2 regions of the Thomasclavelia spiroformis DSM 1552 genome follow, and region 1 is predicted to be linked to the other one. Evidence: riboswitches for the same ligand, from Rfam matches in the RefSeq annotation. Region 1 holds a riboswitch; the other holds the start of a gene.
What was found. Region 1 has a riboswitch for thiamine pyrophosphate ahead of thiM (hydroxyethylthiazole kinase). Riboswitches for the same ligand answer to the same signal wherever they lie in the genome.

Region 1 (16,331 bases):
TTACCTACTCCCGTAGGTCCTAAGAATAAGAAACTTCCAATTGGACGGTTTTCATCATTAATACCTGCACGTGATCTTAAAATTGCATCAGTAACTTTTTCAATTGCATCATCTTGTCCAATAACTCTAACTTTCAAAGCTTCATCTAGGTGTAATAATTTTTCACGTTCAGATTCCATAAGTTTATTTACAGGTATACCAGTCCAACGAGCAATTACTTCGCTAACTGTTTCTACAGTTACTTTTTCCTGTAATAAATCATCTTCTTTTTTAGATGCTTCAAATTGACTTATTTCTTTTTCAATTTGAGGTAATGTTTGATATTTGATCTTAGATGCTTCTTCTAAATTACCTTCTGTTTGATATTTTTCTTTTAACGCTTCTAAACGAACTTTTTGATCTTTTAATTCTTTAATATGATCCAAAGATTTCTTTTCTTCTTGCCATTTATCACTTAAACCTTTTACTTGTTCATCTAATGAAGCAATACGACTTTTTATTTCATTTAAACGCTTTTCATTATCTTCACTTTTATCCTCTTTTTCAATTGAAATACGTTCCATTTCCAAACGATTTTTCTCACGTGTAATCGTATCAAGTTCCTCTGGCAAAGAATCAATTTCCATACGAATTGAAGCACATGCTTCATCAATTAAATCAATTGCTTTATCGGGTAAAAAACGATCAGTAATATATCTTTGTGACATATTTACAGCACCAATGATCGCACTATCAGTTATTTGAACTCCATGATGTGATTCAAATGAATCTTTTAAACCACGTAAGATTGCAATTGTATCATCTTGATCAGGTTCATCAACTTGAACTTTTTGAAATCTTCTTTCTAACGCTACATCTTTTTCAATATACATACGATATTCATCTAAAGTTGTTGCACCAATACAGTGAAGTTCACCACGTGCTAACATCGGTTTCAATAAGTTTGCAGCATCCATTGCCCCATCAGTTTTACCAGCACCAACTAATTGATGAATTTCATCGATAAATAAGATAATATTTCCTTCTGCTTTTTTTATTTCATTTAAAACAGCTTTTAGACGTTCTTCAAATTCTCCACGATATTTAGCCCCTGCAACTAATGCACCTAAATCCAATTCATATAAAGTTTTATTTTGCAAAGAAACTGGTACATCGTTTTTAAAAATACGCCATGCTAATCCTTCTACAATCGCAGTTTTACCAACACCTGGTTCTCCAATTAAAATCGGATTATTCTTAGTTTTACGTGATAAAATCTGAATCACACGACGAATTTCTTCATCACGCCCAATGACTGGATCAAGTTTACCATCAGCTACATCTTTAGTTAAATCACGTCCATATTTTTCTAATACTTCATATTGATTTTCAGGATTTTGATTATTTACCATATTTCCACCCCGCATTTCATCAATAACTTTCTTTACATCTTTTCGATTTAAATGAAATTCATTTAATAAATCTTTGACCCATGAACTATTCAAATCAAATAAAGCCATGATCAAATGTTCTACACTTAAATACTCATCTTTAAACTTAGACATTTGCTTATCAGCCAAACCAAATAACTGATTTAAATCATAAGAAAGACGTATGCTATTTATATCCACATTATTTACAATCGGCTTATTTTGCAATCTTGCAGTTAAGCTATTTTGTAATCTAGCAATATCAACATTACATTTTACTAACACACGATACATAATACCCGCATTATCTTCTAGTAATGCTAATAAAAAATGTTCTACATCTACTACTTGATGATTCATTTCACTAGCCATTTTAATAGCTTTTTGAATCGCCTCTTGCATCTTAGTTGTCCACTTTTCAATGTTCATTGTCATCACTCCTTTAGCACTCTATCTATCCAAGTGCTAATTATATTATACACAAAATTCTAGCACTGTCAACACCTGAGTGCTAAAAATATTTTATTTTTATCTATCTACTAATATTTTGTTTACTTGATATTTTTTTACATTCAAAGTAAAATTAATATGACAACATTATTAAGGGGAGCTTGTTGTACAGGCTGAGAGGAAGGTATTACCTTCGACCCATAACCTGATTTGGATAATGCCAACGTAGGGATAAAATACACTATAATTTTAGTGAGTATATCTGTTTGGTATGCTCATTTTTATTTTATTGCTAACCCTTATATAATTTTGTCAAAAATAGATTATATGGAGGTAAAATATGCTTGGGGAAAAACTAGAAAATGTAAGAAAACTAAATCCGTTAGTACATAATATTACTAATTATGTAACTGTTAATGACTGTGCAAATATTTTAATTGCCTGTGGTGGAGCACCAATTATGTCAGATGAAATTGAAGATGTTAAAGAAATTACATCAATTTGCTCAGCACTAAATATTAATATTGGAACACTTAATCACCTTACTATCCCTTCAATGCTTGAAGCTGGAAAAATTTCTAATAAATTAAATCATCCTATTTTATTAGATCCCGTTGGAGCAGGTGCATCTACATATCGTACCAATACTGCCAAAAAATTAATTGAAGAAATTAAATTTTCTGTTATTCGTGGAAACATTTCAGAAATCAAAGCATTGGCAGGAAATAATTCTGCAACTAAAGGCGTTGATGCTAATGAAGATGATGCAATAACTCTTGATAATATTGATCAAATTGTATCTTTTGCTAAAGAATTCGCTAAAAAAACTAATTCCATAATAATTATTACTGGGGCTAAAGATATCATTGCAAATAATGAGATTGCTTATGTTGTATCGAATGGTCATCCTATGATGAGTAAAATTTCCGGTACGGGCTGTATGCTTAGTGCAATGACTAGTGCTTATATTGCTGCTAATCAAGACGATATGATTGGAGGATGTCTATCTGCAATTTGTGCTATGGGAATTTGTGGTCAAAGAGCTTTTGATAAATTACAAAAAAATGAAGGAAATCTTACTTATAAAAATAAAATTTTCGATGAAATTTTTAATTTAACTAGTGATATTTTAGAAAAGGAAGCTCAATATGAAATTAAATAATAAATCTCTTTTACTATATGCTGTTACTGATCGAAGATGGAGTTACAACGATACTTTTTACAAACACATCGAAGAATCTCTTGAAGGTGGAGTAACTTTTCTTCAACTTCGTGAAAAAAATTTAGACATAGATTCTTTTTTTAAAGAAGCTATTAAAATAAAAGAGCTTTGTAAAAAATATAACGTACCATTTATTATTAATGATAATGTTGAAATAGCTTTAAAATCTAATGCTGATGGTATTCATGTTGGGCAAGATGATATGGGTGTAGAAGAAGTACGAAAACTAATTGGAAAAGAAAAAATTCTCGGTGTTTCTGTTCAAACTGTAGAACAAGCACTTCTTGCACAAAGCCAAGGTGCTAATTATTTAGGAGTTGGATCAATCTTTACAACAACTTCAAAAGATGATGCAAAAAGCGTAAGTATTAATACATTAAAAGAAATTTGTAATGTTGTTAATATTCCTGTAGTTGCAATCGGTGGAATTGATGAAAATAATGCTAAACAACTCTCTAAAACTGGAATTAGCGGTATTGCTGTTATTAGTGCCATATATGCAAACAAAAATATAAAAAATGCAGCAATGAAACTTAAAGAACTTATTGAAGAGATAGTAAAATGATAATTACTGGTGCAATTTTTGATATTGATGGTACACTTATTGATTCCATGAAAATTTGGGATAATTTAGGTGAAAGGTACTTACTAAAACTTGGTATTCAACCTGAAAATAATCTTTCAAAAGTATTATATCCAATGACTTTAAATGAAAGTTGTCTTTATTTAAAAAATCATTACTCTTTAACTTATTCAACAGATAAAATAGAACAAGATCTTTTAAAAATCTTAAATGACTTTTATTATTTTGAGGTTCCCTCAAAAAAAGGAGTTAATAATTTTTTAGCAACACTAAAAAAATTAAATATACCCATGGTTTTAACCACTTCAGGCAACAAAGATTTAGCTATAGTAGCTTTAAAAAGGTTAAATCTTTTAAAATATTTTAAAGCCATTTTTACATGTGATGAAATGCAAACAACAAAAAAAGAGCCTTATATTTTCGATAAAGCTGCTCATTATATAAATAGTAAACCTCAACATACATTAGTTTTTGAGGATAATTTAGATGCGATAAATACCGCAAAAGAAAATGGATTTATCACTATCGCAATAGAAGATACATTTAATATTTATAATAAAGAAATTTTTCAAGCATCTGTAGATTATTATTTAGATGACTTTAGTAATAATGAAATTTTTACAAAATATTTTAAAAATAATATACGAGAGGAGTAAGAATATGAAAACAGCATTAACAATTGCTGGAAGCGATTGTTCCGGCGGTGCAGGAATCCAAGCGGATATTAAAACAATGTCAGCTCATTATATTTATGCAATGAGTGCAATTACGGCATTAACTGCTCAAAATACATTAGGAGTAACTGATATCCTAGAAGTTTCTCCATCATTTCTTTTAGCACAACTTGATGCGATATTTACAGACATCTTTCCTGATGCAGTTAAAATTGGTATGGTTTCTTCAGCTAAACTAATTGAAGTTATTGCAGAAAGATTATGCTGCTATAAAGCACAAAATATTGTAGTTGATCCTGTAATGGTTTCAACATCTGGTTCAAAGTTAATTCAAGATGATGCCTTAGATGTTCTAAAGGAAAAACTATTTCCTATTGCTACAGTCATTACACCTAATGTCTTAGAAGCAGAAATTCTTTCAGATATTAAAATAGATACTAACCTTGATATGGAAAACGCTGCAAAAAAAATTGCCAATAATTATAATTGCTCCGTTTTAATTAAAGGAGGGCATAATATCAATGATGCAAATGATTTCCTTTTTAAAAACGGAAAAGGATATTGGTTCTATGGTAATAAAATAGATAATCCTAACACACATGGTACAGGTTGTACACTATCTTCAGCTATTGCATCTAATCTTGCTAGTGGTATGGAACTTAAATTAGCTGTTGAAAATGCTAAAAAATATATCTCAGATGCTCTTTTAAGTCAACTTAATTTAGGAAAAGGATCAGGTCCATTAAATCACTTTTTCATTTTTGATAAATAAAAAATAAGAAATACTATCTACTATAAATGTAAATAGTATTTCTTTTTATTTATTAAACAATTATTATTTTCCAAAATATCTTTCAAGTAAACCTTGGAAAGCTTTACCATGTCTTGCTTCATCACGTGCCATTTCATGTACAGTATCATGAATAGCATCTAAGTTAGCAGCTTTAGCTTTTTTAGCTAATTCAGTTTTACCCATAGTAGCTCCATTTTCAGCTTCAACACGCATTTCAAGATTTTTCTTAGTAGAATCAGTTACTACTTCTCCTAATAATTCTGCAAATTTTGCAGCATGTTCAGCTTCTTCATAAGCTGCTTTTTCCCAATATAATCCAATTTCAGGATATCCTTCACGATGTGCAACACGTGCCATAGCTAAATACATACCAACTTCAGAGCATTCACCTTCAAAATTAGCTCTTAATTCTTTTTTAATTTCTTCATCTACATCTTTAGCTACACCAACAACATGTTCAGAAGCCCAAGTCATTTCTCCAGTTTGTTCTACAAACTTATCAGCACCTACTTTACATACTGGACATTGTTCAGGTGCTTTATCTCCTTCATAAACATATCCACATACAGAACATACAAATTTTGCCATTATAATTTCCTCCATTTTATATTTTTATCGTTATCGATAACGATTACTAATATTAGTATACTATTTTTTTTATAAAAGTCAATACAAATAAATAATTAAAATATCATTTTTTATGTCAAAAATAATCTTCATTTCGACAAAATATACCATATTTATAATTATACTCTCTCTAAATTTTATGTCCATTAAAGAATCAAAAAACGGTTATGAAAATTCATAACCGTATAGCGTATTAATCTTCTTTTTTTCTAAGTACTGTATATCCAGCTACACTTAATAATGCGATTGTTGCAAACATTCCCGCTAAGCTTTCATCTCCAGTTTTTACACTTGTAGTTGTATCACCATTATTTACTGGTGTACTTACTGTGTTATCAGTTGTTACTGTTTGTAATCCGGCAATTGCTTTGGCTAGAACATCTTTTGCATTGTCTACTTCTTCTTGTGTTGCATTTGGATTTTCATATACTGCTTTTGCTTCATTTAATGCTTTTGTTAATCCATCAAATGTTGCTTTTGTATAATTTGCACTATTTAATCCATTTGCTTGATTGATTAAGTCTTCTAATAAGCTCTTATCTGGAATTAATCTTAAGTTCAAGAATGCTGTTACTAATTCACTGTATGCACTGTTTACTTCTTCTTGCATTGCATTTTCATCGTTATATACAGCAATTGCTTCATTTAATTCTGTTTCAAATGCTGTCCATGTAGTTTCTGTATATTTAGCAGCTTCTAATCCGCTTACTTTATCGATGAATGCTTTTAATGCTGTTTTATCTCCTTTTACAAAGTCTAACATATGCATTGCATTTGCAAGTCGATCAAATGCATTATTTACTTCTTCTTGAGTTGCGCCTCTATCACCATAAATAGCATTAGCTTCATCTCTTGCTGCTTTGAATTCATCAGCTACTGCTGGTACAACATTAGTTAAATCTTCATCAGTGATTGCATTTGCTAGATCAATTGCAATTTTTAATGCTGTTTTATCAGCTTCAACACTAGGAACTAAGTTTTCTACAGCTGTTTGTAAATCAGCTAGTGCATTATCAATAGCTTTTTGATTACTGTTATTATTAGCTAATACTTCATTAGCAGCAGCTAATTTTTCAGCAAATACTTGATAAGATTCTGGTGTATATTCATCTTCATCAATATTTAAACCATTAATATATTCTTGTAATACACTACGATTTGGTAGTAATGCATCATCATTCATAAGGACAATTTCAGAAATTGCCGGAACACTATTTGCATCCCATTCAATTTTTAATTCATAAATATTTTCCCAGAATGGTAAATAAATTTCATTTAATGATTTATTTAAAGTACCTATTTGTACCCATTCTCTAGCACTTTCACCATCAACTAAAGCTAATAACTTAGCATTGCTAACAGTACCTGTTTGAATAATATTTATCTTAGTTACATCAAGTTTTTCAGAAAGTGTATAACTAATATATCCTGCTTTAATAGTATCAGGACGATAAGATGTTGATAAATTACCATCAAACATATCTTGGGGTTCAAATCCTTGTTTTTCAATAGCACTTGAACTAAATGTTGGATCGTTAATTACAGGTACATATTCACCATCATTAATAACGATTTCATTAAATAATACTGCACGTTCTGTATTAGGAGCAGTCATAACAATTTTAATATAACGTGCCTTAACACTATCAGCACTACCTTCAACATAAACTTTATTTGGATAAGTTGTAGAAGCTTTATAACCTGCATCAGAATTTATACAAGTAACATTCGCTTCATCAACATTTTCTATACCATCACCAATTGTAATAACTTTTGTCCATTCGTCTAAATTATCAGAAACAAAAATTTCAGCATCACGAATATAATTAACTGCACTATCTTGACAATACATTGCTAATTTATTAATAGTTCTTTCTTGACCTAAATCATAAATAATATATTGTCCTTTTTCAACAGTAGAACCAAACTCAGTAGAAGTGTCCATATCACCATCAAATGCAGCTCCATTTTCACGACTATCTTCAGCCACCCCCCAGCTTGGATCAACACCAATATCAGAATCTAATAATAATGGTGCAGAGATTTCATTTGAATATACTTCAAATTTTTCAATTCCAAATGTAATTGAATCTGCTGTTTTATTTATTAATCTTACATATCTAGCATCTGGTAAATCAGTACTACTTGCATCAACATCTACCCAATCAACATAATTTTTTGATACTTGTAATGTTAATGCATCTCCACCTACTAATTGTAAATTAATATTAGATAAATCTCTAATTCTTGGTAAAATAATTCCTAAATATTCATTTTGATTTAAAGTTGCTGATTCAACTGTTGCAACTGAAGCAACACTTGTATCAATCTTAGTTGCAATTTCTTTTAAACTATCGTTGTTTGTATCAACAAAAGTATCATTTGGTCGATTGACTCTAAAATCAGACATCTTTAACCATACATTCTTAGGTTGGGTATTTCTAACTCTTACATAACGAGCTTTAATACCTGTTAAATCAGCAGTCACTGTTTTCTTTTCAAGATTTTGTGTATAGCTTTCAAATACAGTATAACTTTGCCCGTCTGTTGAATATTCTAAGTCATAAGCATTCCAGTAATCGTTTCCACTATTACCCATGATAAATCTTACAACTCCTAGAGGTACAACTTCTCCTAAGTCAAGCCCTACATAATCTCCAACTTTAGTATTTTGGTTATACCATGTAAATGTATTATCATCATCATCAAGCATATTTGCTTCACCATATGATCCATAAATACCATAATTTGGTGATTTAATTACAGTACCTGAATATTTTTCGCCAGTACTTTCATCAACACCTTTTCCATTTACAACAATATCACGAATACCTAACCAAGTATTAGCTTTATCAGCAGTAGCAATCATTCTAATTCCTTTTACATCTTTTAAATCAAGATCACTTATAGTAACTTCTTGTGGTAATTCATATTCTTCACCATTAACATCTTGCCAAGTTTTTCCATCAGTTGTATATTCAACCTTCGCTTTAGCAAATGTATCTCTTAAGTTACCACTTTGTCCTAATCTAAAAGTAACACTGTTAACATCAATTGCCTTACTATAACTAATACCTACATATGTTCCAGTAGAAATAGTATTTGGACTCTTATATGTTAATTCAGTAGATGCATTATTATCTAATGCACTTTTAGTAGAACCAGTTGGTGTATCAGTACGATTTGTAATAAATGTAACAATTTGTTGATCTGGATTTACAATAGTACCTACTTTAACAGATAAAATTGTATCTAAGTTTTGCATAAATGGATAGATATATTTTCTACCTACTTTTGCATATTCAATATGATCAACGTAATTAAATCCATGTGTTCTAGATTTATCAAATTCTGCTTGACCTGTTGAGAATTTATCCCATATTTCATCATTATCAGCACCATTTTGTAATCCTTTTGCTGCTTCTAAATAATTGATAATTGCTTCTGTTGTATCTTGCCAGCAATCTAACCAATAGATAATTTGATCTCTTGTTCTTTCATTACCTGGATTTTCACGATATGTGTTAGCGCTATCTTGTAATAGTTTAAATTCACCAATTAAATCATCTGCGCTAGCAGTAATATCACTACCTGAATTCAAAGCATTGATGAAACTTGATAATCTATCTTTTAATTCAATTGATTCTTCATTACCAATTTGTTGAGAATTCATCATGTGTTTACTTAATTCACGTAATGCGATAGAAGCAGGTGTATCTTCGATAGTTCCATGATCCATATAATTAAATGAATCATGCCAAACTTTTTCGTAATGACTTGCCTCTTCCCAAATATTCCATGCATAATCTGCATTAGTAAATAATGCTTCTTTACTTGGTTCAGATTGTTGCATTGGATTTAAAACAATACCTTCTACAGTTTCTGGGCGAACATTTGGTTTTAAAACAGCTTCAGCTCCACCCATAATTAATCCATCTTTAGTATTATCACTACATGGCCAATTAATCCACATATAAGCTGGGCGTCCCATATTACTATAAAACTGTTCGTTGAAGTTTGGACCAACTTCTCCCCAAACTCTACCACCTGTTTGGATAATACTTACAGAATCTGGTAATTGTTTTAATGTTTGCATTTGTGCACTAGTACCAAATCCTGTGTAATCATTTGGACAGAAAATCATATCTGATTTTAACCCTGATACAGTTGCTTGTTTTTCAATTAACCAGTTTGTTAAATCTGTCATCAAACGCACATAGCATTGAGCACCTTGAGCAGGAACAGCTGCATCATCTGCTAAAATTGCAAATTGTTTAACTCCTGCACCCATCAATTGTTCAAATTTTGTTTTGATAACATTTAAATCATTTTGATAGTTTTCTTCAGTATCAAATCTGATTGGATTATACATAAATGTATGTAATGCATAAACATAGTAACATTTACTTTTATTACCAGCTTCAGCTAACTTACGAACTTCAACTAGTTCATCTTCAGTATATAAACCTCTCCAATTTGAATTATGTTTTGGATCATCTTTTGGAGCATAAATATATTGATTTAATTTATAATCTCCTCCAAAAGTCATTAAATCTGCACGATCTTCATTAGACCATGGATTACCATAATATCCTTCAATAAATCCACGTCCTTTTACATCGGCATAATCATTGATTTTTAATTCTAAAATGTTATTATCTTTAATTTGATTAAAGATATGTTTTAGAGATGTTATTCCGTGGAAAGCTGCATCAGTATCTCTACCTAATACTGCAATAACATTGTTATCAACATTTAGAATATAAGAATCGCTATGAGTGAATAAATCTTCACTATCAATTAAAGCATTGTCTTTAAAATATTTATCAGCATAATCATCTGAATTATAAGTCCCAACAATCAAGTTTGTTTTACTTTCATCAATTGCATCACTTACTGTATTTGTTTTTTCTAAAATATTTAAAACATCTACAGCATGATCTTTAGTAAAACTATCAATAGCATCACCATACACAACATTAACATCATCAGAAATTGCAAACTCACTATCATCATATACAACTTCATGAGGTGTTGGATAAATTGTGTATTCAGACACTTCATTTTCAGCATTTACTGGTTGTAAAATTACCAATGAACTAAATGTCATTGTTAAAGTTAAAACAGCAGCCAATACTTTTTTAAACGTTCTTTTCATTCTTTTCCCCTTTCCCGTAAATTTTAGATAAAATTAGTCCACGTTTACTAATCATCAAAACCCACGTATTATATAGGATTATCATAAAATTAACTACAAATTTTATATTTTTAGATATTTGTAAATTAAAAACAATCCTACCATATTTATTATATCATCATACATAGTCATGTCAAATAAGCACAAAATAAAAAAACGGTTCTTTACCGTTTAAATATTTTATAAAATTACTAATTATTAGTATTGGTATTCTTTTTTATATGAATACAAAGATATGTCTGTTCATCAGGTGATAAGTCATAATTATATCTTTCTTTAATCAATTTAACAATTCTATTAATGCACAAAGCTAACCTAGCATCTTCCTTAAGCATTTCACGAATATCAGAAGTAGTATCTACGACACTACTAGCATCATCCCGAAAAATTCTTTCTGCTAAAAATTTAAGATGCGTGGAAATACGAGTATAGCCAATTGAATCCTCTTCTAACTCCACTTTCATTGTCTTTTTTATCAAATTCAAAACTTCTTTTGTAAGAGTAACAATTTTCATAGCATTATTTGCATTATTACTAAGTGAAAAATTAACTAAATGTAATGCTAAATACCCTGCTTCATCTTCATCTAAGCGAATGCCTATTTTATTTTCTATATAATTCAATGCCCATAATCCTACTTTATATTCTTCTTTATATATTATTTTTGTTTCATTTAAAATAATGTTTGGTAAATAAATATTTTCTTTTTTTCTTTTAACTGCAAAAGAAAGATGATCACTTATAGCAATAAAAATCTCACCACTAAAATCAACTTTTAAATCTTTCACTGCTTTAGAAACAATTTTATGTGCTATTTCATAATAAACAGCAGGTACTTCTGCAATAGACTGTTCAAAACGCTTTTTTTGGTCATCTTTAAATAAATATGTTTTTTCTATTTTAGTTTGATCAACTAAATCACCCGCTTTTTTTTGAAAGCCTATTCCTGAACCTGTTAATATAATATCTCCCAAGTCATCAGAAATCGCTGCTACACTGTTATTGTTAAAAACTTTTAATATTTTCAACTCAATCACCTCTTACTACATTAAAATATCATTTATTGAATCAACAATAAAACCAACTTTAGTTCCAATAATAATCTGAATACTATTTTTTCCAACCTTTACTATTCCAGTTGCTCCAGTTGATAAAATTTGTTGTTCATTTACCAAATCAAGATTTTTTAATTCTACCCTTAACCGTGTAATACAGCTATCAACATACATAACATTACTACGCCCTCCCAATGCTTCCAATAAAATAATTGCCAGTTCATCATAATCATCACTAACTAAAATAACATTAGATTCATTTTTATTAATTTCTTCTACAGAGTCATCAATTTCTCTTCCTGGTGTCATAAGATTATAGCGAATAATCATAAATCTAAAAATACAATAATAAATAATCCCACATATAACTCCTAAAGGTATTAACATAAAAATATTATGTGCATAAGGTGAGCGAATGCTTAAAATATAATCGATTAACCCTGCTGAAAAACCAAATCCCGCTATCCATTGAAATAATGCAGCAATAAACATCATTATTCCTGTCATTAGAGCATGTATAACATATAAAATTGGCGCGACAAACATAAATGAAAACTCTAATGGTTCGGTTACTCCTGTCAAAAAAGATGCAAATCCTGCTGATAATAAAACAGCTACTACCTGTTTTTTCTTTTCTGGTCTTGCACAGTTATAAATTGCAATTGCTGCAGCCGGTAATCCAAACATCATCACAGGAAAAAATCCTGCTTGATACATGCCTGTTTCTCCTACTACACTTCCAGGTATTGTTCCCCAAAATTTTCCTATATCATTAATTCCTGCACTGTCAAACCAAAATACAGAATTCAATGCATGATGTAAACCTGTTGGAACTAATAATCGATTAAAAAATCCATATAATCCCGCACCAATCGGTCCTAAACCAGATATTGCTTCGCCAAAACTAATCGACATACTATATAAAGCTGGCCATACAACCATCAATATTCCTGATATCAAAAGCATCATTACTGTTGAAATAATTGGAACAAAACGCTTCCCTCCAAAAAATGATAAAGCCATTGGTAATTGAATTTTTGAAAAATGTGTATAATTAAATGCTACAACCAATCCCACTAATATACCAACCAAACTATTTGCAGAATTCTCAAAGGCTATCGGAACTTCTTCAATAGGAATATCTCTAATTAAAGAAACTGTTTCAACAGATAATAATCTAGCTACTACTAAATACGAAACAACTGCACATAAACTTAGAATCGTATCTTTTTCTTTTACCATCCCTACAGCTACACCAATCGCAAAAAAAAGTGGTAAATTATCTATTATTGCTGAACCCGACTCAATCAAAAAAGCAGAAATTAAATTATTGCTACCCCAACCAACAGGATCAATCCAATAACCAATTCCTTTTAATAAAGCTGCTATAGGCATTACAGAAACCGGCAACATTAAAGATTTTCCTAATCGTTGAACATAGCTCATAGTCTCCCTACCTTTCCAACTTATCATCTACTCTTATCTTTGAAAATTATACCCTTTAATATCAAAATATGTCAACAAAAACAATAATATCAAATAGATAGTTGACAGCAACAAAATTAAAAGATAAAATTTAAATATAATGTTACTATTAAATTAGGCATTAGCAGTTATTACTCATAACAGCTAATGCCTTTTATTCTAAAAGAGGTGGTTATCATGGATATATTATCAAAATTTATTTCTCATAATAAAACTAAATATATATGTGCTCCAGCAACCGGTAAAATAGTCCATTTACAATTCTTAAATGATAAAGCTTTTTCTAATAAATTGATCGGTGATGGTCTAGCTATCGAAATAAATTCAAACTGTATTTATTCTCCATGTAAAGGAAAAATAAACATAATTGCCCCGACTAAACATGCATTTGGTATCATTACTGCAGATGGTGTTGAGATTCTAGTACATATCGGTATACAAGCTTTAAAACCAGATCCTTCAAATTATATATATCACATAAAAGTCGGGGATGAAGTAAATATTGGTACACCAATTGTAAAATTGAGTGATAAATTATTAAAAAAATATAATTACAAAATAATAACTCCTGTTGTTATTTGTAATTATCACAATCACCCCATTAAAACAATGACCACTGCCTCATCAATTAAGAGTGGCAAAATCATCTATACATACAAATAACTGTTGAAAATCAACAGTTATTTGTATGTATCTTTAGTTCTAATTAAAATAACATTTTCACTATTTTTTATATATGCAAAACCATCAATCACTTGATTAGAAACACATAATGGATCATCATGCTTTAAATAATAATTATCTAATTGGTATTGAGCATGCTTAATATCAATATAACTACCATTACATGCAAATAAAGAAAAATATTTATATTCATCTCCATAAACTTTATGTCTTCCCGGCTTTAAAAGTTCAATAATATTTTGATTATCAATTATTCTAATTTTTATATCTGAATATTTTTCAAGTAAACACATAGCTCCAAAAAAATGATCTAATCGTCCTCCAGTAACACCATAAATATCAACTTCATCATAACCTTTATCAATTACATACTCAAGTGCTGCATGTGTATCTGTAACATCTTTTCTTGTTGGCAAACGCTCTATTTTTAAATTCGATAATAAATTTTCATCTCTAATTGAATCAAAATCACCAATTGCATAAATTGGTTTTATTCCTTGATCAATTAAAACTTCAATACCACGATCAACTCCAATATAATCTAAAGAAATATCAATTTCTTTAGCCATGGCACTACATATTCCTATTTTCATTTCAACGATTCAATTGCTTTAGTATAATCATCACTATTAAAAACATAGCTTCCAGCAACAAGTACATCAACACCTGCTTGTCTACATAACTTAGCAGTGGATTCATTTATTCCGCCATCTACTTCAATTAAATAATGATAATTATTTTCTTCTCTAAGCTTTGCAAGTTTTGAAATTTTTTCTATTGCACTGTGATTAAATGTTTGTCCACCAAAACCTGGTTCAACTGACATTACTAAAACTAAATCTAACTGAGATAAAAATGGTTTTAGTACATCCTGGCAAGTATCCGGTTTAATTGCGATTCCAACATCAATATTATTATTTTTAATATGTTTAATTAATTTATTTATCTCATTTTCTTCAACAGCTTCATAATGAAAAACAATTAACGAAGCATTACTTGCAATAAAATTATCAACATATTTAAATGGATCACTAATCATTAAATGAACATCTAAATATTTATCAGTAACCTTACTAACATCTTTTAAAATACTATAACCAAATGAAATATTTGGTACAAAATGACCATCCATTACATCATAATGAATCCATTCAGCTACTTTAATTTTATCAATTTCTTTTTTTAAACATGCAAAATCCGCTGATAACAACGAAGGCGCAATTTTAACCATATTTACGTTCCTCTTTCTTTTTAACTTCTTGTAAACTTAATAAATAATGCTCATATCTCTCTTTAGAAATCATCCCATCTTCAACTGCCTTTTTTATTGCACATCTAGGTTCACTATCATGAAGACAACCTCTAAATTTACAATTTTGACTATATTCTTCAAAATCATGATATGCAACTGCTAATTGCTCTGGTGTCATATCTAATTCTAATGAAGAAAAACCTGGTGTATCACCAATATACCCACCATACATCTTGATCAATTCAACATGTCTAGTAGTATGCTTACCTCGTCCTAATGCTTTTGAAATATTATTTGTTTCTAAATTCAAATTAATATCTAAAGCATTTAATAAACTGCTTTTACCCACTCCACTTTGTCCAGTAATTACAGTTACTTTATCTTCAAAAATAGATTTTATTTCATCAATTCCATAATTATCTTTAGAACTAATTTCATAAACTTTATATCCAGCTTTTCGATAATCATTAACATAACTTTCGATACTGCCATCATCTAAATCCATTTTAGATAAAACAATTATTGGTTCAATATTTAAATGTTCCACTACCAATAAAAATTTATCCAATAATGTTGATGAAAAATCAGGTTCTTTACATGCACTTACTATCAATGCCTGATCAATATTACATATTGGGGGACGAACCAAGAAATTATTTCTAGGAAGTAATTTCATAATATAACCATCTTGATATTCAACAAAATCTCCTACAAGAGGTTTTATTTCATCTTTACGAAATTTACCTCTTGCACGACATTCAATAATATTATCATTATCTTCGACATAATAAAATCCCGATAAAGCTTTAACTATTCTACCTTGAAACATCAATTACCTCCTATTCATCTTCAGGTATTTCCGGTTTTTTATCATAATAATCCAAAGTAACAGTTTCTCCA
Region 2 (16,331 bases), 290 kb from region 1:
CAACAAATATCTTTTTACTACGCGCATCGATAACACTAATTGCCTTGTCACTACCTACATATCCATGTAAAGAAGAAACCGCTTTTATTTTTATTTTACTAATTGCAGCTAATGTTTTAGCAATCGTTAAGGCAACTCTTTGACCAGTATATGAACCAGGGCCAATCGTTATGATCATTTCATCAAAATCTAAAATATTAAAATTATTTCTTTTTAACATTTCATCTAAATAAGTTATAGCATATTCAGATTGCTTTTTATTACCAAACTCTTGATATCGCTCAAGACATTTATCATTTTCATATAAAGCTATTACCAGATAAGCATTTGATGTATCCATTACAACTGTTTTCATTTAAACTCCTCCAATAACTGCTCATATCTAGATCCTACTGCTCTAAATATAAAATCACGAGCATTTTCATCAATTTTTTTTATTTCAATTTCTAATCTTTCAGTTGGTAAAATATCTTCAATATAATTTGCCCATTCAACTACACAAACATCATCACTATCAAAAATCTCTTCAAAACCCAAATCATCATCTTGACCTTCCAAACGATAAGCATCAAAATGTGATAAATTCAATCTTCCTTGATACTGTTTTAAAATTGTAAAAGTAGGACTATTAATAATTTTTTTAATTTCTAAACCTAAACCAATCCCTTTAGTAAAAGTAGTTTTACCAGCACCTAAATCCCCACTTAAAGTAATTAGCATATTTGGTTTTAATAATTCACCTAATTGCTTTCCTAATTCAATTGTTTCATCTAAATTATTGATTCTAATTACTGTTTGCATTTTTTCACCTATCCTTGTGTTAGATCTTCATAGATATGGTACCAGTGTTTAGTAAAATCTTCATCAAATGGACCAGCTCTTTTTGAAGCTAAATTAATTAATATATCTAATTGTTTTTTTAATATTTTATCTAATTCTTTAGAATAATTCATTTGTTTTGCGTGTTGACGATATTCTTCTTCGTCCAAAACACGATAATTTCCATCAGGAAAAACTTTTAAATCAAGATCATAATCAATATATTTTAATGCTTCGCCATCATATAAAGTTGGTGAAGCAATATTACAATAATAATAAACTCCTGTTTTACGAATCATGCAAATAACATTATACCATTTTTTCTTAGGAAAGTAGCATATTGCAGGTTCTCTTGTATGCCACATTCGTCCATCTGCTTCGGTAACTAAAGTACGATTATTTATCGCAATAAAATGATCATCATTTTCATCTAAAATAAATCCCTTGGACCAACATCGATGGATACTTCCATCATGTTTATAACAATGAATTAATACCTTTTTTCCTACCAGGGAATTTGACATTATTCAATACCTCTCTTTATAACATTTCTATTATACACAAAATGCATATTTTTTTAAAGGTGAAATCTCATAACAGCAATAAAAAAGACACATATCACCGTGATACGTGTCATAACTTAATTATATTCTAATTTTATTTTTTAATCTTGGATATAAAAGCATAAACAAGATAAAACATACAACAAGAGTGGCTAAATTATATGGGATATTATATGATAAGTTACCAAGTAATGGAGTATTAAATGCATACCACCCAGCAATTAAATGACTAATTGTTTTTAATATCATTACAATAATAATTCCAATTGGAATTTCAATTTGATTAATTTTAATCAATGGAATCAAGCCAACTATTCCGACAATTGCCATTGGTAACAAATAGTCAAAAATAACTGATAGCGGTCCATAAAATGTCGCTAAACCTAAGACAAAATGTAACCCTACACATACAAGTGAAACGATTAAACCATAACTAGCTCCCATTAAATAGCTACATAACATTAATGCTACTAAAGAAAAACTAATATTTCCACCATTTGGCATTGTAGGTGTAAATTGTGTTAGATATTCTAAAACAATTTGTAATGCTGCAAAAATAGCCATATAAGTCATTGTTTTAGTAGTAATTTCAAATTTCCTGTTTTTCATTCTTTGTTTTCCCCTTTCTTAAAAAGAGCCAAACAAAATTAAAAAAAGCTTTTTTACAAGCGTAAAAAAGCAAATAATTTTAAAATTGCTCTCTCTACGCTGGCATTACCCAGTTCAGATAATAAGGGACAAGGTATAACCTTTCTCAGCAAAATGCGCCCCTGGCTCATTTATATTATATGATTTATTAGTCAAATTTCAAGAAAAAATTATAAAGCTTATGCTTTTTTATAGATATTTTATAAAATAATGATATAATGACCATAGATTAAGGAGGCTGTATAAAAATGGCAAAAATTATTTCTGTAAATGCAGGTAGTTCATCATTAAAATTTCAATTATTTGAAATGGATGACGAATCTGTAATTACCTCTGGGGTTATTGAAAGAATCGGATTAGAAGATTCTATCTTTACGATCAAATATGATGGTAAAAAAACAGTTACAACTAGTCCTATTAAAGATCATAAGGTTGCAGTAGAACTATTATTAGATACTTTAATTGAAAAAGGCATTGTAAAAGATTTAGATGAAATCAAGGGCGTTGGACATCGTGTTGTTCAAGGGGGCGCATATTTTGATTCATCAGTTATTATTGACGAAGATGTTGTAAATAAAATTGACGAATTAAAATCATTGGCACCACTTCACAATCCAGCACATTTAACTGGATATTATGCATTTAAAGAAGCAATTCCTAATGCTGGTGCAGTTGCGGTATTCGACACTGCTTTTCATCAAACATTAGAACCAAAATGTTATATTTATCCAATTCCATATAAATATTATACTGATTATAAAGTGCGTAAGTATGGGGCTCATGGTACTAGTCATTACTATGTTTCTAGAAGATGTATTGAAATGTTAGGTAATCCTGAACATTCTAAAATTATCGTTGCTCATTTAGGTGCTGGTGGATCTTTAACAGCAATTAAAGATGGTAAGTCAGTAAATACATCTATGGGATTTACACCACTTGCAGGTATCATGATGGGAACTCGTAGTGGTGATGTTGACCCTTCAGTAATTGATTATTTAATTGAAGAAGTTGGCATGGATATGAAAGAAGTTATCAAAATGTTGAATAAAGAATCGGGATTATTAGGAATTTCAGGTATTTCTAGTGATTTTAGAGATGTTCAAAATGCTGCCATTGAAGGAAATGAAAGAGCACAATTAGCAATTGATATTTTCTATCGCCGTGTTATTGCTTATATTGGACGTTATTTCATTGCTTTAGGTGGTGTTGATGCAATCTGCTTCACTGCAGGAATTGGGGAAAATTCATTCTTTGCAAGAAAAGGTATTTGTGATTTATTAAAAGATGCTTTAGGTGTTGAACTTGATGAAGATGCAAATGTTAATGGTAAAGGTGATCGTTTGATTAGTACTCCTAATTCTAAAGTTAAAGTTTTTGTTATCCCAACAAATGAAGAATTAGTAATCGCACGTGATACTAAACGCTTATTAAATTTATAAAAATACATGTAGCAAAAATGCTACATGTTTTTAATGATGAAAATTAAAAGTTATTTTAAAGCAACGATTCATGAATCTTTGCTAACAGGTATTTTACTTGCGATTGTTGGGGGATTTTTAGACATCTATACTTATATTTTAAAAGGTAATGTCTTTGCTAATGCACAAACTGGTAATATTGTTTTAATGGGATTAAAGATTGCTCAAAGTGATTTTATAGGGGCACTATATTATTTATTACCGATTATGGCATTTTTTCTTGGAATTGTTATTAGTGAATATATTAGACATAAATTTACTAATCTTCAATATCTTGAGTGGCAACATTTGATTTTGATAATTGAAATAATTATTCTTACAATAATTGCTTTTGAACCAAAACAATTACCACATTTAATTTGTAATGTAACAATTGGTTTAGTTTGTTCATTACAAGTTAATGCTTTTAAAACTACTCGTGGTTTACCATATGCTTCAACTATGTGCACTGGTAATTTAAAATCGGCTGGTCAAAAATTATCTGCCTATCTTTTTTTACATGATAAAGATGCATTGAAACATTGTTTTCGATATTTAATCATTATTTTCTTCTTTATTTTAGGTGCAATTATTGCAACAATATTAATTAATTTCTTTGGTCAAATTTCTTTATTATTTTGTTGCTTACTACTTTTAATAGCTTTATTGATTTTAATGTATTAGCCTTTTTAGGCTTTTTTTATTTTAACAAATGCTCTTCAACATAATTAATAATTTCTTTACGTGTACTAAGTACATTGCAAAATGGTTTTCGTAAATCCAATCTTTGCATATCAACACAACGTATTTCACTTAACTGTAAACGACTTTTAGTTTTTACATTTTCCATCATTACATCAATATCTAATTCAAAACCCGGATTACAACTATTACCTTTTAATGATGTGCACGGAATAATTAACATTTTATAACCTAAATCTTTTAATATATAACACCAATGTCCATCCATTAATTCTTTAGGAAATCCTCGTCCAATATTGAAATATGCGAGTTGATGAATTTTAGGCCTAAGTTTTAAATGATAAAACGTATTTTCACTATCACGACCTTGCTCTTTTACTAAATGACAATAAAAATATTCTAATTGATTAGTTAAATGTTTTAGTGAGCAACTATATTTTTCTACATCATAAATACCGGTCTCTTCTAGATTTTCTAATGATTTACTTATTTCAACTAAGTTATCATGAACACTCATTTTGATCTCCTCCTATTATCTTTTACATTAGTAATTCTAAAATTACTTATATTGTTTACATTTTTTTAATATTTATGCATTTTATACCATTAATTTGTTATAATGCTTTTAAAAGGAGGAATCTATGTGAAATATAAGCTTCAAGGGGATTATTTGACATTGATCATTGATAATGATTTTCATCATAAAACAATTAGAGATATATTCAATTATTTACATTTATCAAAAAAAACAATTCATTTATTAAAACAAGATAAAAATTATACTTTAAATAATCAATTTGTAAACGATAATCATCTTTTAAACAAAAATGATCATTTAAAAATAAAAGCTTTTAATCAAGAATCAATTGATTACGTTCCTCAAGAATATCCTTTATCAATAGCTTATGAAAATGATTTTATCTTAATCGTAAATAAGCCAATCAATACAACTATTTATCCAGAAACAAAAAAAGAACTAAATACATTGTGTAACTATGTTGCAAACTATTATTTAGAAACTAATCAATATTTGCTAATTCGACATATTCATCGTTTAGACAAAGATACGACTGGTTTAGTATTATTTTGTAAATGTCCTCTTTTACAGCCAATATTAGATAATATGATGGCAAATAAATTAATAAAAAGAAGCTATATTGCTATTTGTAAAGGAATTATCGATCATGATCTTACGATTAATAGAGATATTGCTCGAGATCGTCATGTTAATAAAATGAGAATTACTAACAAAGGATTAAAAGCAATAACAGAAATAAAAATTATTAAACATGATAAACAAAAAAATTATACTGTTTGTAAATGTGATTTGAAAACTGGTCGAAAACATCAAATTCGTGTTCATCTAGCTTCAATTAATCATCCATTATTAAGTGATCCTTTATATGGTAATAAAAGTAAATTAATTGATCGATTAGCTTTACATGCATATAAATTAGAATTTATTCATCCTGTTACAAAGCAACAGATTATTGTTAAAGCTGACTTACCTCAAGATATGAATTTTATTAATATCAAAAAAGATTGGTTATAAGCCAATCTTTTAATTATACTAAAATACCGTTACAGTGATCTATTTCATGTTGGATAATTTGGGCTGAATAATCTTTGAAAGTTCGTGTTTTTTTCTTAAAATTAAGATCTAAATATTCAACTGTTATTTTATGATAACGCAACGCTGGCATTAAGGTTTCATGACATAAGCAACCTTCATTTGTTTCATATTTACCTGTAGTTTTAGTAATTGAAGGATTGATCATTACTAAATATTCATCATTATTTTCAATTACAATTATTTGCTTATTATAACCTATCATATTAGCTGCCATTCCAACACATTTATCTTTATTTGCTTTAATTGTATCTAAAAGATCTTCTACTATATATAAGTCTTCTTTTGATGCTAATGATGATTTTTGACTTAAAAATAATTTATCTTTTACAATTTTTTTAATCATTTTTTACTCCTTATACTAATTGTTTATTCATCCATTTACCACTATGATAACGCCAGATAAAGAAAATACTACGCACTATCCAATCAATAAACATTGCAATCCATACACCTAATAAACCATAACCCATATATCGACCAATAACATAACTAAAACAAAATCTAAAAATCCACATCGAAGTTGCTGAAACAATCATTGTAAATTTTGCATCATTTGAAGCTCTTAAAGCATTTGGAAAAGTAAATGCTAATGGCCAAATTGTAGCTGCAAAAATTGTATGAATAAAAATACATTGATATGCTAAATCAATTGTTTCTTTTGAAAGAGCATAAAATTTTAAAATTATTGGCGTAAAAACCAATAATACAGTTATTAAAACAGCCATTGTAATATATGTAATCTTCATTAATTTTTTTATATAATATTTTGCCTGTTTATAATCGTTAGCTCCTACACACCTACCTACTACAGTAACCATTGCAAGCGACATTGCCATTCCTGGAATAATTTGCATTTGTGCAAGATTATTAGAAACAGCATTGGCTGCAATTGAATATGTTCCAAAAGAAGCAATTAAACTTTGTACTAGTATCTTACCAAATTGGAACATTCCATTTTCTAAACCTGAAGGAATCCCAATTGTAAGAATCTTTTTGATATAAGTAAAATCAAAATGCCAATGTAAATAATCATTGACATATAATTCATTATTTTTATGACTTAATGTCTTTAAAATAACTGTACAAGCAACCACTCGGGCAATTAAAGTTGCCAGTACAGCTCCAAAAACGCCCCATTTAAAACCAAAAATAAATACTGCATTTAATCCAATGTTAATAACATTCATAATAGCACTATTGATCATTGAAATCTTAGAATTTCCTATCGCTCTAAATAATGCTGCCCCAGCATTATATAAAGCAATAAAAGGATAAGAAATTGCTGAAAACAAAAAATAAATTTCAGCATTTTTCATGACATTTGCTTCTACATGTCCAAAAATAAGTTGCAATAAAGAACTATTAAAAATAATGATAATGATCATTAATACACTAGCTAGTAAAGCTGTAATTAAAATTAATTGCTTAGCAGAATATTGAGCTTTTTTTATTGAACCCTGACCAATAAACTGTGATGCAACAACAGCTCCTCCAGTTGCAAGAGCTGAAAAAATATTGATTAATAAAACATTAATCCCATCAACTAATGATACTGCTGATACAGCTGCTTCACCAACACTTGCAACCATTACAGTATCTGAAAAACCAACTAGTATTACTAGTATTTGTTCAATTATTAATGGAATTATTAGTTTTTTTAAATCTTGGTTACTAAATAACATTAAATATCCCCCCAATGGGTTTTATTATATACCTATTTTATATTATTTTGTATTATTTATTGTAATAAGTTGTTTAATTTCTTGATTATTTAGTTTTCGATAATTTGCCAATGATAGATTATTATCTAAATTTATTGAAGCAAACATAACTCTTTTTAATTCTAATACTTTGTTATTACATGATAAAAACATTTTTTTGATCTGATGATAGCGACCCTCATTAATAGTAAGATAACAGTGATAATCATCAATTATTTCTAAATAACTTGGTTTACACTTTACTTTTTGATCTATTATAATTCCGTTATTAAATATTTCAATTAAATCATCAGTTAATTTATTTTTAACTGTGACATAATATTTTTTATCAATATGATTTTCAGGTAATAATAATCTTTTTGATAATGTTTTATCATTTGTAATTAACAATAAACCGGTTGTATCAATATCTAATCTTCCTAAACAATAACAATCATCTCGACCGATTAAATCAATTACACATTTATATTTTTTATCATGATTAGCACAAATATATCCTTTAGGTTTATTTAACATGTAATAAACAAATGGCCATTTTAACTCAACACCATCAAAAACAATAACATCATCAATATCAACTTGATATCTTATATCTTTAATAATTTGATTATTAACTCTAATTCGACTTGATTTAATCAAATTTTTACATTTATTTACATTACCTAAATTACAACACATTAAAACATAGTATAAATCTTTAATAACTATCACCTCAATCCTCAAATAAAATATTAATAATAACCGCTACTATTGCAAACAAAACCCCAGCTATTGGCCAAATAATCCAACTATGTCCCCAATCATTACTTACTAAACTATATCCCAAATATATTGTTAAAGACAAAAGCCAATAAACGCTGCTAATAGTATCTTTGATTTTTTTATTTTTACTTAGTTTACTATTTTGACAGTTTTCTTTTAAAAGTAAATTCATGCTTTCATAATTAATACTAGCAATTACAAAAAAATTAACTCCTAATCCTACTAATATTAATAATATTGCAACCATTTTTAAAATAAACAACTCATCATCTAAAACAACAATACCTAAAAATAATGGTAGTACCGATAAAATACAAATAATCGTCCCTAAAATATTATATTTAACATAAGTATCATGATATTCTTTTTTTAATTGACTTACTACTCCCTTTACCCCATATTCTGTATCAAATAATTCATTTTCTAAATAATCAAATTTCTTAGTCTTTTCTTCACAATATATAAATATCCCAGTAGCAATCGCAACCAAAATTAATAAAACGCTTAATCCTACTGCTGTAGCAATATTTCCAGCTATTATCTTATCACCCAAACTTAATAAAATAAATAAACAAACAGGTGAAATAATACAAAGAAAAACTCCTAATGACATTAACTTGGCACTTGTATGCTTTATATTTAAAAATTCTTTGGCTTCCGTTAAGGTAACTTTTCTTACTTTTAAATCAACATCTTCATTTAAAAACTCTTCTTCTTCAATTTCATCTTTAATTAAATAATCTGTAGTTACTCCAAATATCTCACTTAATAAAATAATTTTTTGTAAATCAGGAACAGATTGTTCGCCTTCCCATTTTGATATTGATTGTCTAGTTACATTTAACTTTTGAGCTAACTGTTCTTGTGACCACCCATTCTTTTTTCTAAGTTCAATAATTTTATCTGCTAATATCACATTCATTACCTCCAATCTATTTACAAAATAAATATAGCCCATTTTCTAGTTACTTACTACCAATTTAACTAGACAATTAGCGCAACTAGCAGTTGCAACTAATAAATATATCTTAATTATACTTTATTTTACTTTTAAAAAATCATTTTATTATAAATAACATATTAATATAATTAAATCTTGTTTAAATCTAAAAAAATCCTGACATTTGATAAATTAAAATGTACTTATAAAAAATCATCTGCACAATATATACAAATGTGCAGATGACGATTTAAAAATTAAATTCATAAGTTGTCACTTTCATATTTTTTATATGCTTTTTTTACATCAAAATAGACAATAACAGGGATAGCAATATCAAAAAATATCCAGAATGTAAAATTATGTGTATACAATTTAATAATACATATACAAAAAAAATGATGCAAATGATAAAATCAGATAAACAACTAGGATTAAATTTTAATCAACATACAGAATTATATGATATCTTAATTTCAAAGAATAATTTTTAAAGACAGTTAAATGATATGATAAATTTTTCCTTTGTGGTAGATATATTAAAAGGGTAAGTATTCATCCACTATGGGAGAACAGTGTAAGATATTGTAAGAATGTTCAAATTTCCTAAATTTGATGCTAGAAAATATTAGCATAATAACTATAATTATGTTTGGTCAATTCTTTGATATTCCTGTCATATATAATTTTTATATGCCTCATATTCGCCTTGAAATCTTATTATATCATCATCATATTTTTTCCCCTTTTTAATAGATAATCGAAATAATCATGTTCCAACTAAAAGTTTAGAAATCGTGTTAGACGACCTCTATCAAGATATCGATGCGTACTAAAATGACCATTGATATAAATATCAGCAACGTATGCATTTCTCAATTCTAGAGTATATTCCTCACTGACTTGATTTTCACAAAAACATTTTAAAACATTTAACCCTCTTCTGTACTTAGCTAGTGTTGATTCTTTATATTGATTTTTCCTCAAGAAAGCTAAGCGTTCTTTAGATAAATAAGCTAAATTATTCATAATGCTATCCTCCTTATAAACAGGTTAGCATTAGTTATTTAGTGTACTATACATCAAAAAATATAAAGAATTAATTGATCCTGATATTTCGATTTTCCAAATGCTTGCATCTTATTTAGTTCTTGCTTCATTAGGAATTTTATGTTTTGTTTTCTTGCCATTAAATTCATCTTCTTTTACGCAATAATATTTTTAATACATATTATTTTATTAATGTGTTTTATATAAGTATTAGTAGAATAATACGTATTAAAAATGGCGCAGTAATCCCTATAAAAATCCTACAGTTAAGAAGTAAGTGGTCTACTTTATTATCTAATTAGCCAAAAGCCTAAGGCTAATAGAAAATGATATACTCAAATCAATTTCTTAGGTAATTCATAAAAAAACATATTAAGATCTTTGATCTAAAGAATGCTCTTTCAATTAAAAGGCGCTGATTATCCAGCTTAGGATAGCTTGGCTAGTATTTTTAATACGCTCAAGACTAGTATTCAATGTTTGTAGTTTTCCATTTGAATATGATGCTACATATCCAAATGAATAACTTAAGGTATCAAGACCAAGTTGATACGAAACTACATACGCATAAGACTCGGCTTCTACCTCAGCCTTTCTTCTATTAATATCTGGATAGGTTACACTAAATTGGACAGTTTTTAAGAGAACTGTTACAATAGAAAATCAAGAAATGAGGTAATCTGAAATGGCAAGAGAAAGAAGAACTTACAGTGATGAATTTAAACAGAAAATGGTCGAATTATACAACAGCGGAAAACCAAGAGCTGAGCTGGTTCGTGAATATGAACTGACTCCATCTGCTTTATCTTCATGGATCAAAAAGTACAATAATACTGGTTCGTTCCATGTCGAGGACAACCGCAGTGATGAAGAAAAAGAACTAATCAGACTCCGCAAGGAAAATCAGCGACTGAAGATGGAAAATGATATTTTAAAGCAAGCAGCGCTGATCATGGGACGAAAATAAATGTTATCATTTCCAATGCAGATAAATATCCGGTCAGCGCAATGTGTAAATTACTAGATATACCTAGATCATCATTATATTATAATCGTAATAATAAATTAAATAAGAAAAAATCCAATGATCATTATCTGACTGCTTTAGTAAAAGAAATATTTAAAAACAGTCGAAACAACTATGGTTCAAGAAAGATTAAAATAGAATTGGCTAAACTGGGCCATATTGTCAGTAAAAGAAGAATTAGACGTATTATGCAGGAAAATGGCTTAGTATCAAGCTATACAGTTAAACAGTATAAAGTACATCACGCAGCATGTAATAATGATAATATAGAAAATAGACTCAATCGTAATTTTAATCAAAAAGAGAGAATGAAGGTAGTAGTTAGTGATCTGACGTATGTTAATGTGGATGGAAAATGGAATTATATATGTCTTATGTTAGATCTATATAACAGAGAGATTGTAGGATATGCAGCCAGTAAGAATAAAAATGCCAAGTTAGTAGAAAAAGCACTCTATTCAATAAAATATGATTTACGAAAAATAGATTTGTTTCACAGTGATCGAGGAAATGAATTCAAAAATGAAGATATTGAAAATGCATTAAAGGCATTTAATATAAACAGGTCATTAAGTGCTAAAGGATGTCCGTATGATAATGCAGTTGCTGAAGCAACATATAAAATTATAAAAACAGAGTTTGCATTTAATAAAAGGTTTGAAAGTTTTGAAGAACTGGAACTAGAATTATTTGATTATGTAAACTGGTATAATAATGTGAGGATACATGGTTCACTTGGCTATAAGACACCAGTTGAATTTAGGATGTTCTCATAGAAATTGTCCAAAAAAGTGTTGACAATCCAATCATGTATATTCTTGTGAAGAAGTCTGTGTGCTGATTCGTGAATTAGTGTTTTCAACTTTTAGCTTGATGCCATATCAGTTCTTAAACAGATAGTATTGTTCTTAGGATCATAATATCCGGTTACCTGAGTGTTTGCTAATTTTTCATTATATTTAATGGTTTTATCAGACAAGATTAAATTGTCTAATATATCTTGTATATAATTTGAATCAGCAGTTAATTCCTGTGCTAGTGTAGGAGTTTTCTCTAATGTTGTTTGAGTAATATCAAAAACATATCCTATTGTAAATCCACAGCGATCAATAGTTATAGTTTCTAAAGTTTCATTATCATCTTCATCTTTAGTAATAACTTCCTTATCTATCTGATAAAGTCTAGGTATAATAACCTTGTTCTCTTTTCCATTTTTCTTTACACTAGCATTACACTTCTTCCAATCTACATACGACTTAATAATATATGCTTGAGGGAATTGTGTAAGAATTAAAATAATGTTGTTTAAACTGTATAGATATACAGTGCAAACTTGAAGATATTTTTTATATAGCTCAGTATTAAAAGTATCTCTTACACCTTGTTCTAAATAATTAAGGATGTTATCCATATTTTCTTTTTTGAGCAACTGTTGTATAATAATTTGATTTTACCATAATAATTGTTCCTCTTTTTTGAAACAACAAAAAAGACAAAAAGGATCCGCCTGTGTTGTTTCATTCCTAATTTTTAAAATATGACTTATTAATCTATACTTCCTAAATGAGAGATTCTGAGCAAATCAGAAATCAAATAACTTATAATTGAATTATATAATCATATAATATCGAAAATCAATAGATCAAAAAATGCACTGTAATTATCAAAATACTATATTGAGTTTTCTGGATTTGATATAATTATTAAAAATAAGCAAAAGGAGTGATGCTATATGGCTAATAATTATTTGGGCCATGAAGAACGTGTAAAATTTTATGAAAACTATCTTAATCGTTCAAAAGAATGGCAATTTTTTGTTGATTTAATTCAAGAAAAATTTGAAATAAATGATATTAATTCTTTCGATGAATTTTTAACACAAAAACCAATTATATCTAAGGTTTTTTCTTATTTTGTCAATATTGTTGAATGTACTCCTAATAATATAGAGTTTAAAAATTTTATATTTCAAGAAGTATTCGTTATTGTTGAGTTCTATTTAGGTAAAAGAGATAAAAATGAAATCGATGATATAATCAGTAGTAATTTTGCAAAAGCTCTTTTTTTGATTGTTTGGATAACAAAACTTGAGAATCAAGATAATGAAACGGAATATTTATTTGATCTAAGTCTTTTAACTCAAAAAAATATGTCATTATTATTAAAAATGGATTCTTTGTGTTTGTATGAGGAAGAAATTTTACAATTTTTTGAAACCATAAACATAGAAAAACTGGACGAGATTAAAAGAATATTTAGTGATAACGTTAATTCAATAGTTTATCCTGCTGATACAACTTTTCTTGAAAGTTGTCGAGATAAAATAATCCAAGTTGATGCATTTGATTTTAATAGAATTGAAAGACCAGCCAATATTACTTGGGAAGAAAATTATATTTTAGATATGTTGAGTATTAGCTTCGAAGACAGGAAAATTATCCCATTGTTCTCTTCAGGTGATTCTACTACTCCTGATTATAAACAATGGACTGAGAAAAGATTAGAAGAAATGCAGAAATACTTTAGTAATGATATTTCTGATTTTATAATTGAATCTGTTAGATATATGATGTTTGGAGCTATGCCTTCTAAAACAACAATAGATAGACACATTGGATTGTTTATCGAAAATTACGATAACTCTACTACTGTTGTAGAAAAGTATAATAACTCATCATTTAACATTATTGCTTGTTTAGTTGAAGACAAATATTTAAATAGCTCAAAAGTAAAAGATTTTTTCCTTAAACTTTCGTCGATTGAAGACATAGACGAAATTATGACATTAGATAGACATAAAATATCTTTAACTAAAAAACAAAGAAGAATTTTAAAGGAATATTATCAAAGTTGTTTTACTTATTTGGATTCAATATCTGATGTTTACAGTTATTCGAAATATTTATTAGATAAGGATAATGTTAAATCAATCAATAATAAATATTTAGTAAAAAATAGTCAAATGTTTGATAAATATATTATATCTTCTGATGATATTTTATGTGCTTCCTTGTTCATCAATTATATGTTATTTTTAACAAGACTTAATGGTAATTCTAATATTGATAAAGAATATATAAAATATGAAATGATACGCATTCAAGAATTATGGGAAAAACAATATTATGATTTTTGTGTTTCTAAATTACATAGTATTAGTCATGAGATTGAAATGAAGACGGAAGTAATAGAATTATTTAATAAAAATGTATTAGATAATATTTTTTCTTTAGCAAATATATGTGTTATTACACAAACACAACAATATATAGAAAACATGGAATCTATATCTAGTAATCCTTTAAGTGCTATGATAGGAAGAGTTTCTTTAGATAAAACTTTTCCTATAGATGAAAAATTGACTTTTGATATTGAAAAACATGATGTTGATAGATTAACAACTACAATAATTGAAAATATAAAAAAAGATTATGGCTATAGGTTTTTAAATATTTTGGATACTGAAAAATATGTTAAAGAATTCCACAGAAGAATGACACAAAATGCGAGATTTGCTTTTGGTTTCTTTAATAAAACAAAAGAACTTTATGATATTGTAAGAAAAAAATTAAAAGATGATTTTACGTTAATAGATTATGAAGAAAATATACAGCTTGCTCATTTAACACAATTATTTCCTATAATTGAGATTATGATAAAAAAAATAGGAAAAATCTATAATATTTTTCCATTTAAGGAAGATGAAAAGCATTTTATGCAAAGTAAAGATCCAAGTTCTATATTACGATTAATATTAGAAAAGGCTTATCTTGAAACGCAGAGTTTTGAAGTTGTACCTGATTTATTATTTATATATCATTATATGTATAATGGCAACTCTCTTAATATTAGAAATGAATGTATTCATGGAAGAGAGTATCTTTCTGGAGAATCAATGTTTTTTGCGTTTAAGGTATCATTATCAGCTTTATATATGTTAATAAGACGGTTAGAGATAATAATTTCTTCTATTGAAAATGCTAAAGAGGAAGTAGAAAATTAATTCGTAGCATTTAAAGCTGAAATAGTTTGATCAAAAAACTGTAATTTTGTTTAAATTCGTATAAAATTCATAATAAATTATATGACTAAATAAAAAGCACGATAAATAAAGGGGATTTTATCTTCTTATTAATTCTTCACATGAAAAAATTAAACATGAAACATCTGCCACATGATTGTCGACTTACTTTTGGTACATTAGCAACACTGTACAAAATGGATATCTATATGACAAAAAAGATATTAGATATAAATTTCAAATCTTTCAAAAAATGTTTATACATATACCCTAATAATTAATAAGCTTTATAAAGAAATACAAAAAATCAAGGTTTTTAGCCTTGATTTTGTTGCTTATAGAGTACATTTCATCATCTTCAATCACGATAAAATGTTGATTTACATGCACTCTAATCTAATTATATTTTCAATATGAGTAGTATGTGGGAACATATCAACTGGTTGACACATGTCTACTTGATAATTAAATTCTTGTAAATATTTTATATCTCTAGCTTGAGTTGCAACATCACAAGAAATATAAATTATTTTACTTGGTTTAGCTTGAATTAAATAATCTAAAAATTCTTTAGAACACCCTTTTCTTGGTGGATCAACAAAAACAACATCAAGATGGATATTATTATTTACTAATTCAATCATATATTTTCCAGCATCATCACATTTAAACTCAACATTTTCTATCTTATTTAACTTAGCGTTATTTCTAGCATCATTTATTGCTGTATCAACAATTTCAACACCATATACTTTCTTTACATATTTAGCTAATGATAATGCAATTGTTCCAATCCCACAATAAGCATCTAAAACAACATCATCATTTGATAACTTAGCAAATTCAATTGCTTTTTGATAAAGCTTTTCTACTTGAATGGGATTAACTTGATAAAATGATTTAAGTGATATTTTATATCTATTATCCAATAAATTATCATAAATAAAACCATCACCAAATAATATAATTTCTTTATCTCCTAAAATAA

Region 2: linked by a shared signal. The riboswitch ahead of NQ543_RS03120 (energy-coupled thiamine transporter ThiT) and the one ahead of thiM (hydroxyethylthiazole kinase) in region 1 are both predicted to bind thiamine pyrophosphate.

What each region holds. Positions count from the first base shown of each region.
Region 1 is NZ_CP102275.1:412,291-428,621, reverse strand. It holds gene clpB (ATP-dependent chaperone ClpB) at 1-1,838, opposite strand, end outside; TPP riboswitch at 2,003-2,108, shown strand; gene thiM (hydroxyethylthiazole kinase) at 2,200-3,021, shown strand; gene thiE (thiamine phosphate synthase) at 3,008-3,646, shown strand; gene NQ543_RS01785 (HAD family hydrolase) at 3,643-4,320, shown strand; gene thiD (bifunctional hydroxymethylpyrimidine kinase/phosphomethylpyrimidine kinase) at 4,325-5,110, shown strand; gene NQ543_RS01775 (rubredoxin-like domain-containing protein) at 5,174-5,719, opposite strand; gene NQ543_RS01770 (beta-N-acetylglucosaminidase domain-containing protein) at 5,952-10,916, opposite strand; gene NQ543_RS01765 (PRD domain-containing protein) at 11,147-11,992, opposite strand; gene nagE (N-acetylglucosamine-specific PTS transporter subunit IIBC) at 11,999-13,456, opposite strand; gene NQ543_RS01755 (PTS sugar transporter subunit IIA) at 13,673-14,158, shown strand; gene NQ543_RS01750 (thiamine diphosphokinase) at 14,176-14,772, opposite strand; gene rpe (ribulose-phosphate 3-epimerase) at 14,769-15,410, opposite strand; gene rsgA (ribosome small subunit-dependent GTPase A) at 15,403-16,260, opposite strand; gene pknB (Stk1 family PASTA domain-containing Ser/Thr kinase) at 16,271-16,331, opposite strand, start outside.
Region 2 is NZ_CP102275.1:699,938-716,268, reverse strand. It holds gene tsaB (tRNA (adenosine(37)-N6)-threonylcarbamoyltransferase complex dimerization subunit type 1 TsaB) at 1-355, opposite strand, end outside; gene tsaE (tRNA (adenosine(37)-N6)-threonylcarbamoyltransferase complex ATPase subunit type 1 TsaE) at 352-801, opposite strand; gene NQ543_RS03125 (DUF402 domain-containing protein) at 810-1,343, opposite strand; gene NQ543_RS03120 (energy-coupled thiamine transporter ThiT) at 1,464-1,991, opposite strand; TPP riboswitch at 2,065-2,164, opposite strand; gene NQ543_RS03115 (acetate/propionate family kinase) at 2,279-3,469, shown strand; gene NQ543_RS03110 (YoaK family protein) at 3,503-4,171, shown strand; gene NQ543_RS03105 (hypothetical protein) at 4,188-4,706, opposite strand; gene NQ543_RS03100 (RluA family pseudouridine synthase) at 4,833-5,741, shown strand; gene NQ543_RS03095 (peptide deformylase) at 5,755-6,165, opposite strand; gene NQ543_RS03090 (MATE family efflux transporter) at 6,176-7,504, opposite strand; gene NQ543_RS03085 (pseudouridine synthase) at 7,547-8,254, opposite strand; gene NQ543_RS03080 (helix-turn-helix domain-containing protein) at 8,256-9,221, opposite strand; gene NQ543_RS03075 (hypothetical protein) at 10,026-10,274, opposite strand; one part of gene NQ543_RS03070 (IS3 family transposase) at 10,981-11,227, shown strand; one part of gene NQ543_RS03070 (IS3 family transposase) at 11,227-12,098, shown strand; gene NQ543_RS03065 (ArdC-like ssDNA-binding domain-containing protein) at 12,188-12,733, opposite strand; gene NQ543_RS03060 (hypothetical protein) at 13,055-15,325, shown strand; gene rlmD (23S rRNA (uracil(1939)-C(5))-methyltransferase RlmD) at 15,724-16,331, opposite strand, start outside.